4 regions of the Sphingomonas sp. HMP9 genome follow, and region 2 is predicted to be linked to each of the others. Evidence: predicted binding sites of a transcription regulator. Region 2 holds the regulator's gene; each other region holds the start of a gene.
What was found. The regulator LexA, encoded in region 2, represses DNA repair genes until DNA is damaged. The targets are predictions, from matches to a motif close to GTTCCNCNCTTGTTCT.
Positions count from the first base shown of each region.

Region 1: rmuC (DNA recombination protein RmuC) is a predicted target of LexA. The motif match lies at 2,179-2,194, and genes of this name have one in related genera.
Region 3: HMP09_RS12040 (LexA family protein) is a predicted target of LexA. The motif match lies at 1,752-1,767, and genes of this name have one in related genera.
Region 4: HMP09_RS06255 (toprim domain-containing protein) is a predicted target of LexA. The motif match lies at 2,162-2,177, and genes of this name have one in related genera.

Region 1 covers NZ_AP022673.1:159,942-164,191, reverse strand. Annotated here, with positions in the region: gene rplI (50S ribosomal protein L9) at 1-156, shown strand, start outside; gene rmuC (DNA recombination protein RmuC) at 502-1,944, opposite strand; gene def (peptide deformylase) at 2,489-3,013, opposite strand; gene recR (recombination mediator RecR) at 3,072-3,668, opposite strand; gene fmt (methionyl-tRNA formyltransferase) at 3,722-4,250, shown strand, end outside.
Region 2 covers NZ_AP022673.1:1,133,655-1,137,904, reverse strand. Annotated here, with positions in the region: gene HMP09_RS04895 (ComEC/Rec2 family competence protein) at 1-1,780, shown strand, start outside; gene lexA (transcriptional repressor LexA) at 1,771-2,442, opposite strand; gene HMP09_RS04885 (molybdopterin molybdotransferase MoeA) at 2,511-3,692, opposite strand; gene HMP09_RS04880 (TonB family protein) at 4,117-4,250, shown strand, end outside.
Region 3 covers NZ_AP022673.1:2,693,700-2,697,949, reverse strand. Annotated here, with positions in the region: gene HMP09_RS12050 (PAS domain-containing protein) at 1-1,105, opposite strand, end outside; tRNA gene HMP09_RS12045 (tRNA-Thr) at 1,240-1,315, shown strand; gene HMP09_RS12040 (LexA family protein) at 1,805-2,230, shown strand; gene HMP09_RS12035 (Y-family DNA polymerase) at 2,227-3,081, shown strand; gene HMP09_RS12030 (hypothetical protein) at 3,349-4,250, shown strand, end outside.
Region 4 covers NZ_AP022673.1:1,415,984-1,420,233, reverse strand. Annotated here, with positions in the region: gene HMP09_RS06270 (hypothetical protein) at 1-206, shown strand, start outside; gene HMP09_RS06265 (hypothetical protein) at 858-1,004, opposite strand; gene HMP09_RS06260 (hypothetical protein) at 1,585-2,034, shown strand; gene HMP09_RS06255 (toprim domain-containing protein) at 2,196-3,506, shown strand; one part of gene HMP09_RS06250 (IS3 family transposase) at 3,934-4,250, opposite strand, start outside.

The sequences.
Region 1 (4,250 bases), 970 kb from region 2:
GAAGAGGCCGAGATGCAGGCTTCGGGCGTCGACGTTATGTCGTCGATGTTCGAGCGCGACGAGGCTGGCTTCGTCGAGGATTACGATCCGAACGCAGAGCCCGGCGCGACCGCCGAAGCGCCGCAGCGCGACGACGAGGAAGAGGCGCAGGGTTAATCCCTTCGCCTTTCCTTCTCGGGACAAGAAAAAGGGCCGCTTGGAGAGATCCGGGCGGCCCTTTTTCTTTGCGTGTTCGGGACGGGGTTCAGGGGCAGGTTACGTACGCGCCGACCAACGCCGCGAACGGGATCAGGGCGCAGACGATGGGGAGTATGTGCTTCATGACCGGGCGACTCTTTGAGGATGTTGCCGGGTTAATGCGCCGTTCGGGGAAAGGTTGCCGAGAGGTGAACGATTTTTATACCGATCGGTTTTTCAGCCTGTTCCCCCGCGAAGGCGGGGGTCCAGGGTAACAGAACGCAGCGCTGCTTGGTCCTAGGCTCCCGCCTTCGCGGGAGAACATCAAGTCGTGGCGTCCTCCGGCTTCTCGATCAGCGCGGGGCCCTCGCCTAGCGCCAGCGCGTCGACCGAGGACACGTCTTCCAAGTCGCGCGCACCGGTCTCGATGTTGAGATCGCGGAACTTGCGGCCGGTTACCATCAGGCGGCCGTTGAACGAGTTGGTGAAGCCGTTGAAATTCTTCACCGCGCTGTTGAGGCCAACGCCGACCTTACGCAGATCGTCCGCCACCTTCGCCAGGCGATCGTGCATTTCCTTGCCGAGTTCGCCGATCTTGCGCGCTTCGTTGGCGAGCTTTTCCTGGCGCCAGACCGCAGCGACGGTGCGGGCGATCGCGATCAGGTTGGTTGGAGTCGCGAGCAACACCCTCTTTTCGAACGCGAAATCCCAGAGCGTCGGGTCGTGTTCGAGCGCGGCGGACAGGAAATGCTCACCAGGGACGAACATGATGACATAGTCAGGGGTGTCGGCGAACTGGCTCCAATAGGCCTTGTTGCCGAGGCCGTTGACGTGCGCGCGCATCGAGGCCGCGTGCGCCGCGAGGCCGATCAGTCGCTCGGCATCGTCGACTGCGCCGAACGCGTCTTGATAGGCGTTGAGCGACACCTTCGCGTCGATGACCAGCGCGCGGCCGCCGGGGACGCGGATGATCGCGTCGGGGCGGAGTCTCGCGCCGTCGTCGCCGACCGCGACGGAGACTTCGGTCTGGAAGTCGGTGTGTTCGCTGAGACCGCAGGTTTCGAGGACGTTCTTGAGCTGCTGCTCGCCCCAGCGGCCGCGGGATTTCGGGGCGTTGCGGAGCGAATTGACGAGCTTGGCAGCTTCGGTGGAGACCTTTTCCTGGCCGAGGCGCATCTGTTCGATCTGGCCCTTGAGATCGCCGAACGCGTCGCGGCGCTCGGCCTCGACCTTGGCGACACCCTCTTCGTAGCGTTGCAGGCGATCGCTGACGGGTTGCAGCATCGACTTGAGGTTCAGTCCGGCGGACTCCTCCGACTGGCGGAAGCGCGCGTCGGCGCGGTCGAGGAACGTCTTCTGCGCGTCGCTCAGCAACTTGTTGGCGACGTCGCCGAACTGCGCGGCCATCAGGTCCTTGGTTTCCCGAAGGCGTGCTTCAAAAGCCTCCCCTTGCGCCTTCAAAGTTGCATTCTCCGTCCGAGCGGCATCACGATCAGTGCGGATTGTATCGAGGTCTAACCGCAGCCGGTCGGTATCTGCTGCCCGCTCGGCGTTCTGTGCGCGGAGGGTGGCGAGGTCCTGCATCGCCGCGTTGCGTTCGCGTTCGACGGCGTCGCGCGCGGTGCGGATGATCTCGGCGTCGGCGGCTTTGGTTTGGGCGACCGCGAGGTCGGCGGCGAGCGACTGGGCTTTGCGCGAGGCTAGCAGCCAGCCGAGGAGCAGGCCGGCGGCGAGCGCGAGGACGGCGACGATGGCGAACTCAGCCACGGAAAACCGCCGTTTTTGGAGTGAAGTATAGAAAGTGCAGACGCTGGCGCAGCATGGTCTTGGGGGGAGAGGCGCGCTTGAGCGAGCGGTTTTGGGAGGGGGATGGAGACGTCATGGGTGGAACATACGTCGAACGGTTGATGTAGGACAATCGGAATATTGTTCTCCCGCGCAGGCGGGAGTCCAGGGTTACGGGCCGTGGCGTTCGTGGTCCTGGGCCCCCGCCTTCGCGGGGGAACTGGAGGAGAGCGCCGTCACAGGCAGCCTCACCGGGCAACCACTCCCACCCCGGCGGAGGCCGGGGCCCAATTGGTGAGGTGGTCGTAATGACGGGCTGCGCGCGGTTAGCGGCGTTTCCCAATTGGGCCCCGGCCTTCGCCGGGGTGGTGTGTGTTGTGGTGTCGCACCACCCCGGCGGAGGCCGGGGTCCAGATGGCTAGGTCATCGTAACGATCGACTGCGCGCAGTTAGCGGCGTCCCCCAACTGGGCCCCGGCCTTCGCCGGGAAGGCGGAGTGTGGTGGGGAGCGATAGCCCCCGGCCCCTCACCCCAGCTTGCGCATTTTCGCCAGCTTCTTCATCACCATGTCGCGCTTCAGGCGGCTGATGTGGTCGATGAACAACACGCCGTCGAGATGGTCGATCTCGTGCTGCATGCAGGTCGAGAGCAGACCGTCGAAATCCTCCTCGTGGGCCGCGCCGGTTTCGTCGAGCCACTTCACGCGGCAGCGCGCCGGGCGTGCCACCTCGGCATATTGCTCGGGGATCGAGAGGCAGCCCTCATTGTAGGTCGACATCTCGTCGCTGACTGACAGGATCTCGGCGTTGATATACGCCTTGGGTGCCTTGATCGGCTTGTCCTCCTCGTCCTTCTCTTCCTGAAGGTCGATGACGAGGACGCGCTTCTGCACGCCGACCTGAGTCGCCGCCAGGCCGATGCCGTTGAAGTCATACATCGTCTCGATCATGTCGGCGACGAGCGTGCGGGTGGAATCATCGACAGTCTCCACCGGCTCGGCGACGAGGCGCAGGCGGGGATCGGGGACTTCGAGAACGGTCATTACGGTCATACCGCGCAGCTAGGTTCCGCGCGGGGGGCCGTCAAGCACTTGGCGCAAGCCGTGACGATCAGGCCATCGGGCGGCGCGCGCGCAACGCCTGTGCCAGCGTCCCTTCGTCGAGATAGTCGAGTTCGCCGCCGACCGGCAGGCCGTGTGCCAGCTGCGTGACGCGGACCGGGAAGCGTTCGATGCGCTCGGCGATGTAGTGCGCGGTGGTCTGGCCCTCCAGCGTGGCGTTCATCGCGAGGACGACTTCGTCGATGCCGCCGACTTCGATGCGGCGGACGAGGCTGTCGATGCTGAGATCCTCGGGGCGGATGCCTTCGAGCGCGGACAGCCGGCCGCCCAGCACATGGAAGCGGCCGGGGAACAGCCGCGAGCGATCGAGCGCCCAGAGATCGGCAACCTCCTCGACCACGCACAGCGATCGCTGGTCGCGGCGCAGGTCGGCGCAGATCGCGCAGGGGTTGGTGGTATCGACGTTGCCGCAGGTGGTGCAGTTCTCCAGCCGCTCGTCGACCGCGGTCAGCGCCTCGCGCAACGGCCCCAGCGCCGCATCGCGCTTCTTGAGCAGATGCAGCACGGCACGGCGTGCGGACCGGGGGCCAAGGCCGGGGAGCCGGGCCAGCGCCTGCGTCAGCGCCTCGATCTCGGGGGATGCCATCTGGAACAGATAGGGGGTTGCGCGGTTCCCCGCCAGCGTGTTCGAGAGGCGGCATGCGGATCATCTTCATGGGAACGCCGGACTTCGCAGTGCCGGTGCTGGAGGCCCTCGTCGCGGCGGGGCATGACGTCGTTGCGGCGTATTGCCAGCCGGCGCGACCGGGCGGGCGGCGCGGGCGCGAGCTGGTGCCGTCGCCGGTACAGGTTCGGGCGGAGTCGCTGGGGATCGAAGTCCGGACGCCGGTGTCGTTCAAGGCGTCGCTGCCCGAGGGGGTTGAGGCTCGGGAGGCGTTTGCGGCCTTGGGGGCGGATGTCGCGGTCGTCGCGGCGTATGGCCTGATCCTGCCGCGCGCGCTGCTAAATGCGCCGCGGTTCGCGTGCCTGAACGTGCACGGCTCGCTGTTGCCGCGGTGGCGCGGGGCGGCGCCGGTGCAGCGGGCTATCCTCGCGGGCGATTCGGAAACCGGCGTTGGCATCATGCAGATGGAGGCGGGGCTGGATACCGGGGCGGTTCGGCTCGAGGGGCGGACCGACGTTGCGGAGAAGACGGCGGGCGACCTCACCGCCGAGCTGTCGACGATGG
Region 2 (4,250 bases):
CGTCCGGTTGACGGTGTTGCCGGTCGGTAAAGGTGTAGAGACGGACGGGCAGCACGTCGCGTTGCCGTACCGCGTCCGTGTCAATCTGGCCGAGGCGGATGCGCCGACGCTGCTCGGCATCGGTGCGGTGGTCCATCTTCGGGCTCGTTTGATGCCGCCGCCGCTCCCCGCAGTCCCGGGCGCCTACGACTTCGCGCGCGTCGCGTGGTTTGGCGGGATCGGCGCAACGGGGCGCGGCTTCGCACCGGTGGTCGTGACGACGCCGAACGGATCGGGGGCGGGTATCCGCGTCGCGCTGTCGCACCATATCGTATCGCGACTGGACGGCAGTGCGGGCGGTATCGCCGCGGCGCTCGCGACCGGCGATGTCGGGGCGATCAGCGAAGAGGATTCGGAGGCCATGCGTCGCGCGGGGCTCGCGCATCTGCTGTCGGTCAGCGGCCTGCACATCACAGCAGCGGTCGCGGCGACGATGTTGATCGTGTTGCGTCTGCTGGCGCTCAGTCCGTGGCTGGCGCTGCATGCGCGCCTGCCATTGATCGCGGCCGTAGCGGGTGCGGCGGCGGCGATCGGTTATACGCTGCTGACCGGCAGCCAGGTTCCGACGATTCGGTCGTGCGTGGCCGCGCTGCTCGTGCTGGCGGCATTGGCTATAGGTCGCGAGGCGATGACCTTGCGGCTCGTCGCGGCGGGGGCGGCGTGCGTCATGCTGGTCCTGCCCGAATCGGCGGCGGGGCCGAGCTTCCAGCTCTCGTTTGCCGCGATCACCGCGATCATGGCGCTGCACGAACATCCCGCAATCCGGGCGTTCTTCGGTCCTCACGACGAAGGACGCTGGCGCAAGGTCGCGCGCGGTGTCGCGTCGCTGCTGCTGACGGGGCTGCTGGTCGAAGTCGCGCTGATGCCGATCGCGGTGTATCATTTCCACAAGGCTGGATTGTATGGCGCGTTCGCCAACATCATTGCGATTCCTCTGACGACGTTCGTCGTGATGCCGCTGGAGGCGCTGGCGTTGCTGCTCGATGCAGCCGGCGTTGGTGCGCCGATCTGGTGGCTGGTGCAGCGATCGCTCGATGCGCTGCTGTGGCTGGCGCATGGAGTTGCCAGCGCGCCGGGCTCGGTGCGGTCCTTGCCCGCGATGCCGACGGCGGCGTTTGCGCTGATGATCGTCGGCGGCATCTGGATCGCGCTGTGGCGGACGCGGTGGCGACGGCTCGGGCTGATGCCGTTGGCTGCTGGTGCGATCTGGGCGCTCATGACGCCGCCACCGGACGTTCTCGTGACGGGCGACGGGCGCCATGTCGCGGTTCGGACGGCGGCGGGGCTGGCGATGCTGCGCGACCGGGCGGGGGATTATACGCGCGACATGCTGGCCGAGAATGGCGGGGTGGATGGGGAACCGCTGCTGCTCGCGGACCAACCCGATGCGCGGTGCAGCCGCGATCTGTGCGTCACCGATATCGTGGCGCGGGGACGGACGTGGCGGATCCTGGCGACGCGAAGCGCTTACATGGTGCCGATCGCCGCGTTCATCGCCGCGTGTCGCAGCGCCGATATCGTCGTCAGCGAACGTGGTCTGCCGAAACGCTGCGTGCCACGGTGGTTGAAACTGGATCGCCGCGTGCTTCGGCGGACGGGCGGCGTTGCGTTGAACTTGGGGACGGGGACGGTCGTGACGATCCTGAATGCCGGCGACCGTCACCCTTGGCGACATCCGCCATTGCTCGAACGCACCGTGCATGCGTTCAGGCCGCGCCATGTCCCAGCACTTCAGTCGTAGCGGCGGAGGATTCCAGAGAGCTTGCCCTGCACGCGGACCTGCGCGGGGGCGTAGCGCTGAGGATCATAGGCACGGTTGGCAGGGTCGAGGCGGACCATGGCGCCTTCGCGGCGGAAGTATTTGAGCGTGGCTTCGCTCTCTTCGATCAAGGCGACGACGATCTCGCCGTCGCGGGCGGTCTCGGTGCGGCGGATCAGCGCATAGTCGCCGTCGAGGATGCCGGCCTCGACCATCGAATCACCGGAGACTTCGAGCGCGTAATGTTCGCCGGTGCCGAGCAGGGCCGCGGGAACGGCCAGCATCGTGCTGCCCTCGAACGCCTCGATCGGGACGCCGGCGGCGATGCGCCCGTGAAGAGGGATTTCGACGACGTCGTTCGCGGGCTGCGGTGCGGCGACCGGCGCGGGCTTTACGTTCGACGCCTTTGACGGCACCTTCTTCTCGGCACGCTCCGGCATGCGCAACACTTCGAGCGCGCGTGCGCGGTTGGGCAGGCGGCGAATGAAGTTGCGCTCCTCGAGCGCGCTGATCAGACGGTGGACGCCCGACTTCGATTTCAGGTCGAGCGCGTCCTTCATCTCCTCGAACGACGGCGAGACGCCGGTTTCGTTGAGGCGATCGTTGATGAAGCAGACGAGTTCGTGCTGCTTGCGCGTGAGCATGGCGGTTCTCCGTCCGGAACAGACTGGGAACTTCTATGGAACATAATTAACGCCGTCAAGCGCCCGTATCACGCAATCACGAGGATTTCCGCCGATTCGCCTGCGCTGGCCGCCGGGGCGTTGCCGGCGCGGACGATCAGGCAGGTCGAGCGCGCGAGCGTGAGCAGCATCGAGCTGTCCTGGATGGTCGAGGCATAGGCCTTGCCGTCGCGGAGCTCGGCGCGGAGATAGTCGGTGCGCGCATTGTTGGCGGGCAGGTCTTCGCCGAGCAGCGCGTGGGTCGACTGAGGGAGCGGATCGCGCGCGCCGGCCATGTGCGCGACGACGGGCTTCACGAACAGCGCGGCGGTGACGAACGCGGAGACCGGGTTGCCGGGCAGGCCGAGCACCATCATCTCGCCGATCCGCCCCGCCATCATCGGCTTGCCGGGGCGCAGGGCGATCCGCCAGAAATCGATTCGGCCGCCGGCGGCTTCGATCGCCGGGCGGACAAGGTCGTGATCGCCGACCGAGGCGCCGCCGGTGGTAACGAGCAGGTCGGCTTGAACGCTCGCGAAGGCCTCGCGCAGGATCTCTAGATTGTCGGGGAGGATGCCGAGATCGATAACGTCGACGGGCATGTCGGCGAGCATCGCGGCGAGCATGACGCCGTTCGATTCGGGAAGTGCGACGCCGTCGGTGGTCGTGCCGGGGGGGACGAGTTCGTCGCCCGTGGCGGCGACGGCGACGCGGACGCGGCGGTTGACGGTCAGGCTGCCGTGCCCGCCGGTCGCGACGACGGCGATGCGGGCGGGGCTTAGGCGGTCGCCGGCGGCGATCAGCCTAGTGCCGGTCGAGAAGTCGAGCCCTTTGCGGCGGGTGTTGCGGCCGAACGTCGGCGGGCCTTCGCCGGCCAGGATCAGGGTCGCGCCATCACGTTCGGCCTCTTCCTGGACCATCACGGTGTCGGCACCTTCGGGCATTGCCGCGCCGGTGAAGATGCGGGTGGCTTCGCCGGGAGCGACCTTGCCGGTGAAGGGACGGCCGGCGGCGCTTTCGCCGATGACGGTCCAGGGGCCGGGAAGGTCGGCGAACCGGATCGCGTAGCCGTCCATCGCCGAGAGGTCGGCCGCCGGCTGCGTGCGGCGAGCGAGAATGTCCTCGGCGGCCCACCGGCCGGCGGCTTCGCGCAGCGACACAGTCTCGCTGCCCACGCGAGGGGCCATGGCGAAGAGGCGGGTCTGGGCTTCGGCGACGGGGACTAGGGTCATGCTTAAGGCTCTGTTTTTAGGCGGTTCTGAAAAGTGAAGTATAGAAAGTATAGACGCTGGGAGCGGTTTGGCGGTTCGCGCTTTGGGGTCGTCTCGTGAGGGGAAGCGCGGGGTGCCGCGGTATGTTCCGTGCTGTGCCATCGGTTTGGCGTGTAGGACAGGTGTTGTGGCGCCGGGGGGGAGCGGCGATCCGGTGTATCGGACGTTGGCTACAGCCGCCTTGTGCTCCCGCGAAGGCGGCAGCCCAGGCTGGGTTCCCGCCTTCGCGGGGAAACACGGTTGGGCGGACGTCGCTCGTTATTAGCTGAGCCGTGCCAACTGGGCCCCGGCCTTCGCCGGGGTGGGGTTTGTGGCGCCGCCGGCCAGCTTCCGTTCATGCGGCAAGGGGCTTTTCTGGCGCGCAATGAGACACCAGATCAATAGGATGACGGTTACCCAGCCACGGACGAGAGACAGGATCGGCGCGGCGGTTGGGGCCGTCCTGCTGCCGGGGGTGCTTGGCTATGCACTGCTCAATGGGCTGGTCGTGCCGATGCCGGCTGCCGTTACCGACGCGCT
Region 3 (4,250 bases), 1.6 Mb from region 2:
AGCTCGCCAGACCACCCGCTGGCACCTGATGCCGCTGGGCGTGCCGCAGCACCGCCGCGAACGTCTCCAGCCGGGGCGCCTCGAAATTGGCGCCAAAGACCAGCGTGACGATCTGCATCATCGCGTTCGTCCCATCCTGCAGGCAGGCCGCGGAGAGTATCGCTGCGAACTCGTCGGCATCGTGCTCGGCCGATACCGCAAGGTCGTGCGCGTGCCCGAGCGCCCGGTGGAGCGCCGCACGACTGCGCGCTTCGGCCGCACGGAGTTGCGCGGCACTCTCACGCGCGATTGCGATGTGCTCGCCGAGCGGCCCGACGAGCATATAGTCGGCGGGCAAAGGATCGCCCAGCACGGGCGCCTGCGAGGCTGCGGGTGACGGCTCGGCAGGCATGACATCGAAGCCCCCGCTCGGCCCATCGGCCCACACCTGCGCGGTCGCGCCTGCGCCAAACGGAGTCGCTTGGACAGCGGCATCCAACTCGGCCGACAGAGTCGCCTGAAGGTCGGCGTCCGCGAGTTCCTTCCAGTTGATCACGCCGTAGATGAAGTCGATCGTCACCCCACCCGACGCAAAGGGGCCCGACGCGAACGGCATGAGGATCCCGCGGTACAGCGTCGTCCGCCCCCGGCTGCTGACGAATTCCGCCTCGAAGCCGATCGGCGCGCGATTGGCGATGATCTGGAGATAGTGATCGGTCAGCCGCGACAGCAGCGACCGGCTCGGCACGTCGGCGATCGTCGCGATCGGCCCTTCCAGCCCACATTCCTCGCGCAGCGCACGCCCCAGATACGCGATCCTGGGGTCGCCCATGCCGTGACTGAAATCGAGCAGCACGCTGTGCGGGCCGAAATCGGTGATCGTCTCGGGCTCGAGATCGGCGATCGACGGGTAGGGGCGATCCTTCAGCAGCGACACCCAGTGATTATAGGCACGCACGTGCATCCGCCGCTCGTCGCCGCCGAGATCGAACATCACGTCGTTGACGCCCGCATCGGTCGAATCGCGCATGCCGGCGTCGGCCCTGGTCCGTGCCGCAGCCGCCGCGAGCGCCACCGTCTCCGCGCCCGATGCGCGTCCGTCGTCTACGCTGCGCGCCGTCGTCATGCCCAAAGATCCCCGTATCGTCGCCCTACTTCTGCACCGCGCTTGGTAAACACCGGGTAAACTCGCAAACCGCTTGTCAGCCCGCAAAACCGCTGGTAGTTGCCGCCCCCTCGACCGGATACATCCGTCGTCGGGCCGCTTTAGCTCAGCTGGTAGAGCATCGCATTCGTAATGCGGGGGTCACAGGTTCGAGTCCTGTAAGCGGCACCACCTTAAATCGTTGAAATGCATGGCTTTTTCAGGCGCTCTCTTGCCTGAAGCTTCGGTAATTCTGAGTTTTGGTATCGCGGTGGTATCGCAAGCCCGCTTTCCGGTACCGCGGTCGGCAGCTGCTTCGGTCACGGCATCTGTGGTTCACGCGACCAAAGCCCTGTGATTCCCTAGGATGCTACCTGCGCGTCATCGTCGAATACGAGCGCCAGATATAGATTTGCCAATGTGTAGTGGCTCGCGCACGCATTAGGATCGTCTGTCCCGGCGGCCATCTCGAGTTCCATCTCCGCGCGACGCTCATAGTAACGCCGATCCTCGTCCGTAACCACGCTTGCTCTCCTGCGCAGCTGGCGCCGCGTCTATCAATTGCCACTGCGATCGCTCGCTTCGGGCCGCGCCCTAACCCCGTGACCGCCTCGCCACAAGAATCATTGTTCACTTTATGTTCTTGCGGTCTAAAGGGCTTGCCGGAGAAGGAATCGTCCCATGAGCAGCTTGAGGCTCCACGAAATACCGTTCGCATTGTTGCCGCGCGAGGTCCCGTTCTTCCTGTGTCACACGCCGGCCGGGTTTCCGTCACCGGCGCAGGACGACATGGAGGAGCCGATCGATCTCGGCGCCTGGCTCGTGGAGCACCCTGCCGCCAGCTACATCATGCGGGTCGAAGGGCGATCAATGGCTGGCGCCGGGATCAACGACGGTGATCTGATCGTCGTGAACCGTGCCAAGCGACCCAAGGCCGGGGCAATCGTCGTAGCGCTGGTGCACGGCGAGCGGACGCTGAAACGGCTTCGGCATATAAATGGGCGCCACTGGCTCGTGCCCGAAGCCGAGGGCTTCCCTCACATCCTCGTCGACGAATATGTCGAGATCTGGGGCGTCGTCGTCGGCGTGGCGCGCAAGGTGCCATGACCGCGCCCATCGCGCTGATCGACTGCAACAACTATTACGTCAGCTGTGAACGGGCGTTCGATGCCAGCCTCGTCGGCGTGCCCGTCATTGTGCTGTCGAACAATGACGGGTGTGCTATCGCCCGCTCGGCCGAAGCCAAGGCGCTTGGCATCAAGATGGGCGATCCGATCCACCACCTGCGCGATGTGGTCCGCCGGCACGGTATCCGCGTCCTCTCCTCGAACTACACTTTGTATGGTGACATGCAGCGGCGCGTAATCGCCGCCTGTGAACCCTTCGCGCGCGACTTCGAGATATATTCGATCGACGAGACCTTCCTGGATCTCGCAGGCTTCGAGGGCAGGGACCTTGTCGACCACGCGCATGCGATGCGGGAGCAGGTTCGTCTGTGGACGACGATACCGACCTGCGTCGGCATCGCCGAAACAAAGACATTGGCAAAGCTGGCGAACGCCGCGGCCAAGAAGGACGTCCGATTCGAGGGTGTCGCGGATCTGCGCGATGAAGCCGTTCGCCGACAGGTCATGGACGGCTTCGCTGTCGCAGACGTCTGGGGCGTTGGCGGCGCCACCGCGAGAAAGCTGACCGGGCTCGGCGTCCACACGGCCGGCGCGCTGCGCGACATGCCGATGAAACAGGCGCGCGCCGTCGGCACGGTTGTGCTCGAGCGGCTGGTCGCCGAACTGCGCGGCGTGCCGTCGGACGCTGTCGAGTCCGTTGCGCCCCGGCGGAAGGGTATGGCGGTTAGCGGACCGACGGCACTCCGGTTTCAAACGGCGGCTCCGATTGATCCAACCCGGCCCCGAAAGTGTCGGTTTCCCGCGAGAACAGGACGGTGCCGGTCCCAGTGAAGGAAGGCGACGGCGGGAGCGCGCGGAAGGCAGGGGAACGGCGCCTCGACGCCGCACCCGAACTGCATGCCCTTCACTTGGAACCCGATGAAGGGCATCGTATCCCATGGCGAAACCGGTGATCGAAGAAAGCTCGAACGACATGACGATCTGGCGGCCACGTCACATGCTTCGCGCCGATGCTCGCGAACCGGTCAATCGCTGCGACGGCGGAACGCGCGCGGGCGGCCGAACAAGAGGCGCTAGCGAACGCGGATCCACCGCTCGATGAGCGCCGTGGCCTATGTCATCAGCTACAGGACGCTGCCCTCGATCGAGAGGGCCGCGCGACGGACTATGTCCGATCACCTCGATCGCGAGCAGGGCGCATGGAAGCCGTTCCTCGACATGCTCGCGAGCGAACACGGGGAGATGCAGATACCGGCGAGGCAGCAAGCTATCACCGGTCGGCAGCTTGCCACGGCCTTCGACATGTTACGTGCAAAGCTCGATGACCCGGACGGTTTCGGACGGCTCACCGCGGACTCGTTCCGCAGGACCACCGTCGCGCCGCCTCCGAGCGGATCGACCGAGGGACAGCTCGTCCTGGGTCTTCATGCGGCCGGGCGGGCAAGCGATGCGGCAGCGGCATATGCCGGGTTCGTCGTGCTCGAGCTCTCCGCCGGCCATCAGGTCCATCGTCCAGCGGAGGACTTCGCCGCATTCCTGAAGCTCGGGGGGACCCTTCTCGCCGCCGGTCACGTCGCCGCCGCGCTTCCGGCGTCGAAGCTGGCCTCGTCGGGCATCGGCAGCGCCAAGGCGAAGGCGGAGGATCTGCTGGCTTCGCTCGACGGCCAGGTCGCCGAGGTGTCCGCGATCAACGCCGATCACGCGGCGGGGCTTTCCAGGATGCGCGATCTGATGGCCGCGGGGGCAGTACGGCTCAGGAGAACGCTTCTGCGGGCGGAGCGCGAGCGCGACAGACGCCAGCGCGCGTGGCGGGCCGACATCGAGGCGGAAGTGGAGAAGCGCTTCCGCGAGGCGGAGGCGCGGCTGCAGGCGCTGGACCTCACGGGGTTCATCCCCCCAGTCGCCGTTCAGCCCGGCGATCGCCGCCGCCAACAGCGCCTCCTCGAGCCGATCATAGCCACTCGCCAGCGCCGCCGCCCAGGATGCGGCAAACACCGGGT
Region 4 (4,250 bases), 280 kb from region 2:
TCCTGCTGCGTAAGCCATTGTCGTCGCGCCTGCCGCTCGTGAGTTTGGTAGTCCTTGAAGTCGGCAACGAGGTTATCGACCGTCCGGCCCACGGCGTGTGGCAGTGGCCAGATACGTTGGGCGACGCAGCGGCAACATGGTTTTGGCCGTTCGTGATTGCCGCGTCGCTTCGATATCTACCGTGGTTGTCGACGGTCGAACGATAGAAGTCGGTCCAATAGTAAAGTTTTATTGGTGAGAGTGGACACCGCCTGCTCTGCGGAAGCTTTGGATTATTTCGTATAGCGTGTTTGTGCGGCGCTGCATGATCCGTTGTGGGGATACGCAGCGCCGCCATCCAACGTTGACTTTTAGAGCGAGGCCCGAAGTCATTCCAATCGACGATTGGCCTCGTTACCGGGTCGTGGCTAGACGTCGTGCCGCTTGCCGAACATAGACTTTTTGTGACAATAATAGTCGACGGAGAAGCTCTTGAAATGGGTACGGCACAGGCATTCGCGGTTCGATTCGGAGAGCAACGGCGGCATCTAAACCTGTCCGTTGCTTCATCCGCGGTCCTGCGGAACAACACCGGTCGCTCTCTGGTTGCCGCTGGATGAAGGGCGGGGGGGCGTCGCAACGTCGCCTGTTCTATCCACGGACAATCCATCGATTTCCATCCCCCTGAGACCGTGGCTGTACCGCCTATTGCGGTAGATCAGATTAATATGCGGCAGTGTCGGTCCGATCTGGACGCGTCGTTGGTATGGAATCCAGTAGCGCTGGAGTGTCGCGGCACCGGGTTTGTTCCGCCCACCGCGACATCAGGTCATCGTTTAGTCGGTCTTGCTCGTGCCGCCGCCGTCGTCTGTCGACTTCTATTGACCCTCGGCAACCTTGTCGTCGTCACCTTCGATCGCCTGCTCGTACGCAGCGCTTTCGTCCGCGATGCCAGCGTCGGCGCTCATTTTCGCGGTATCCTTAAAGTTAGCTGTGCTCGGGGCGGTTTGCTTGCCGTCAGTCATGATCCCCTCCTCTGGTGCAACAGTTCGAACGCGCGACGGCCGTGTGCCGGTTTCGGGCCGCCATCCTATCTAACGACAACCTTCGGGAGCATCCACTGATGGGCCCGGCACTCAAGCGGCCGGCTGACTGGCCGGTAGCTATGGCCCGCGAGATGGCGCTCGCTTACACCGACGTGGCTAAAGCGCAGTTGCGTGGAATAGGAACGCCGCGGTACCGTTCGCTTCTGCAAGTGCGGCCCTCGCGGTGCGGCGATTGCCGCCCGCTTATCCTTGGACGCTGCGGTCCGGAGCCTGTTCGCCGCTGCGGAGGATGGCGCGATCGAGTTCGACGGATGGCGTTCGCGCGACTGTCCTCATACGTCCGGCCGATAAGGCTCATTGCCGACAAGGCCCGCTACTATTTCGAGCTCTCAGCCTGGGCGCGACCGACGAAGGATTCGAAGAACGGTAAGCTGACGTCTGCCGTGCGTCATGGCCAAGCGTGCCCGGTGATCTCGACAGCGCTCGGCAGCGACCTGGCGAGGTACACGCGAGGGGCGCCGCGCTGAACTAGGCGCTGCGCGAGTGGCGGACCGGCGAGTTGGGGCAGGGGCGTATCGCCGAGGGCAGCGTCGCCTGGCTCTTCCAGCGGTACCGCGAGCAGGGGCGCTTCACCAAAAACAAGGCGAAGACCCGTAAGGACAACAAGCCCCTCATGGACATGCCGGTCGCGTTCGAGGCGAAGGCCGGCCAGCCGCAGCTCGGTAAGCGCATGGCGTCCAAGGTCGACGCAACGGTCGCGGACAAGCTGTACCAGAAGGATGAGTCCACCAACCGGCTACCTATGCCGAGCGGAGATAAATCCAATTTTGTCGGAAGACCGTGTCGGAACATGTCGGCAGAACGATGCTCGGGCACCGAGAAATCGTTTATCTTCAAGGTGGATGGTGGACGCACTTGGGCTCGAACCAATGGCGCCTATCGGGGACTGTCCGCGAACGTGGACGGTCCCAACCCACGGATAATGTGGCACATTCGCTATTTGTGCTGACCCCTCCCGCAAGGCGCTGAAAAGGGCGCACTTGGTCCGGTAGAGGGGGACTCAACTCATCCCGTTTTTGGTGGCGCTGTTCGACAGCCTATTGATCCACAGAACGGGACCGTCTAGTTATGCGGACAGAACACAAGTGCAACAATCGAGGAACATTAGCCATGACCATCCAGACCCTCGACACCCTCGCGCTCCAGCAGGCCCGTGAGGAAGAAGGCGCTTTCGCCGGGTACTCGAAGTACCTCGAAGGCCAGAACGCCAAGGCGCTGCGCGAAGGATTCGATCGCCGCGCTGACGTTCAGCAGATGATCCGGGGCGCTATCCCGTTGGTGGCCGAAGCCATCAAGGCCTGGGTCGCCACCGCCAGCGGGCAGAAGGGCCGCCCCAGCGCCGCCCTCGCGCCCCTCAAGGAAGTCGATCCCGACGTGATCGCATACGGCGCCCTGTCCAAGACGTTCATGGGCGCCGCCAAGGACCTGCCGCTCACCAGCCTCGCTGCCTCCGTGGGCCGTCTGGTCGAGGTGGAGTGCGAAGCCCTGGCGATCCAGGAGAAGGACCCGAAGGCGGCCAAGCGCTTCCTCCGGCTGGCCGAGGGTGAGGCCAAGGAGTCAGTGAACCGCTCGCGCCACGAGCACCTCACCGCGGACCTGGAGGTCGCCCTGAACTGGACCTCGCGGACCCAGGTGATCGTCGGCTCGGTCATCATCAACTGCGTCCTGACCGCGGTCTCGCCCCTCTTCGAGCGCGGCGTCATCAAGGACTACCGCGGCACCGTTCCCGTGATCGTCCTGACCGACGAGGCGCTGGGCGTCCTGGCCACGATGGCCGAGAGGGCCGCATGGCTCCAGCCGGTCCTCAAGCCGATGGTGACCAAGCCCCGCGCCTGGGAGCGCTTCGACAGCGGCGCGTACCTCTCGCCCAACCTGTCCCGCACGGTCCCGCTGGTGAAGACCTTCAGCCGCGAGCACCAGAAGCTCATCAAGGAGGCGATCAAGTCGGGCGAAGCGGACGAGCTGCTCGTGGGCCTCAACGCCAAGGGCTCCCAGGTCGCCCCGCTGTACCTGATGCACAAATGGACCCAAGGCACCGATCGCCGGTCCATCGTCATCTGGGAAGGGGAGGGCGACGCCGCTGCCTACTTCCAGGTCACTGGCGGCAAGTACGCGACCGTATCGCTCCCCAACGGCGCGAAGGGCTCCGAGGAGACTATCAAGGAATGGTACGAGTGGCTCGACCAGTTCGACAAGATCGTGCTGGTATTCGACGCCGACGACACGGGCCGCGAGTGGGTCAAACGGGCCGCCGCGCTCCTCCCGCCCGGTAAGGCGTTCTGGGGCGAAGTCCCCGGCTACAACGACGCCCGCGAGGCCCTGATCGCAGGAGACACCAAGGCCAGGGGGCAACTCCATGTGCTTCAAGTACCAGACCGACACCGGCCAGCTCGAAGAGTGCGAGTTCCCCGTGGAGCCTGAAGGCGCCGCGCCCCCGACCGGGTTCCAGCCCCGCACGAACCTCGACATCTAACCCAACCACCACAGCGTCCAGCGAGACGCTCCAGGAACACCAATGCCCAACACCCTCTCGCACGATGAGTGCGCGGAGCTGCTTTGTCGCGTCCGTAATCTGACCGACCAGATCACCAAGCTCCGGCGCCTGTCACGTCGGCAACGCTCCCCGCGGTGACCCCGCCCTCGGGCGCTCCGGCTGCAGCCCTCCTGAACTGATGGCCTGCCGCCGGTTCCGTAAGGCTCGGGCGTTCGTCTCAGACCTGCTCACGACCAAGGACGGCGTCACCTACGCGCCGTCTCGGGTCTACTGGTGCCTCGCCGCAGTAACCCAGATTGCCCTGAGCATCTGGAGCACGGTGGACTTGCCCCGATAAAGTGGAGAGGCATTTGCTCAGCGTGACGCAGTTCGTTCGAACTGGGCGGGGCTGATGTAGTCGAGCGCGGAGTGGCGCCGGACGGGGTTGTAGAAGCCGTCGATATAGCGGGCAATGGCCTGTGCGGCTTCGTCGCGGGTATAGAAGACGGTGCGCCAGACGAGCTCGGATTTGATCGTCTTGAAGAACGTCTCGACCATCGCATTATCGTAGCAATTTCCCTTTCCCGACATGGAGATACGGATGCCGTGGCGGCGCAGCTCGGCCTGGTAATCCACCGAACAATATTGACTGCCGCGGTCCGAGTGATGGATGAGCCCTTCAGGCGGACGCC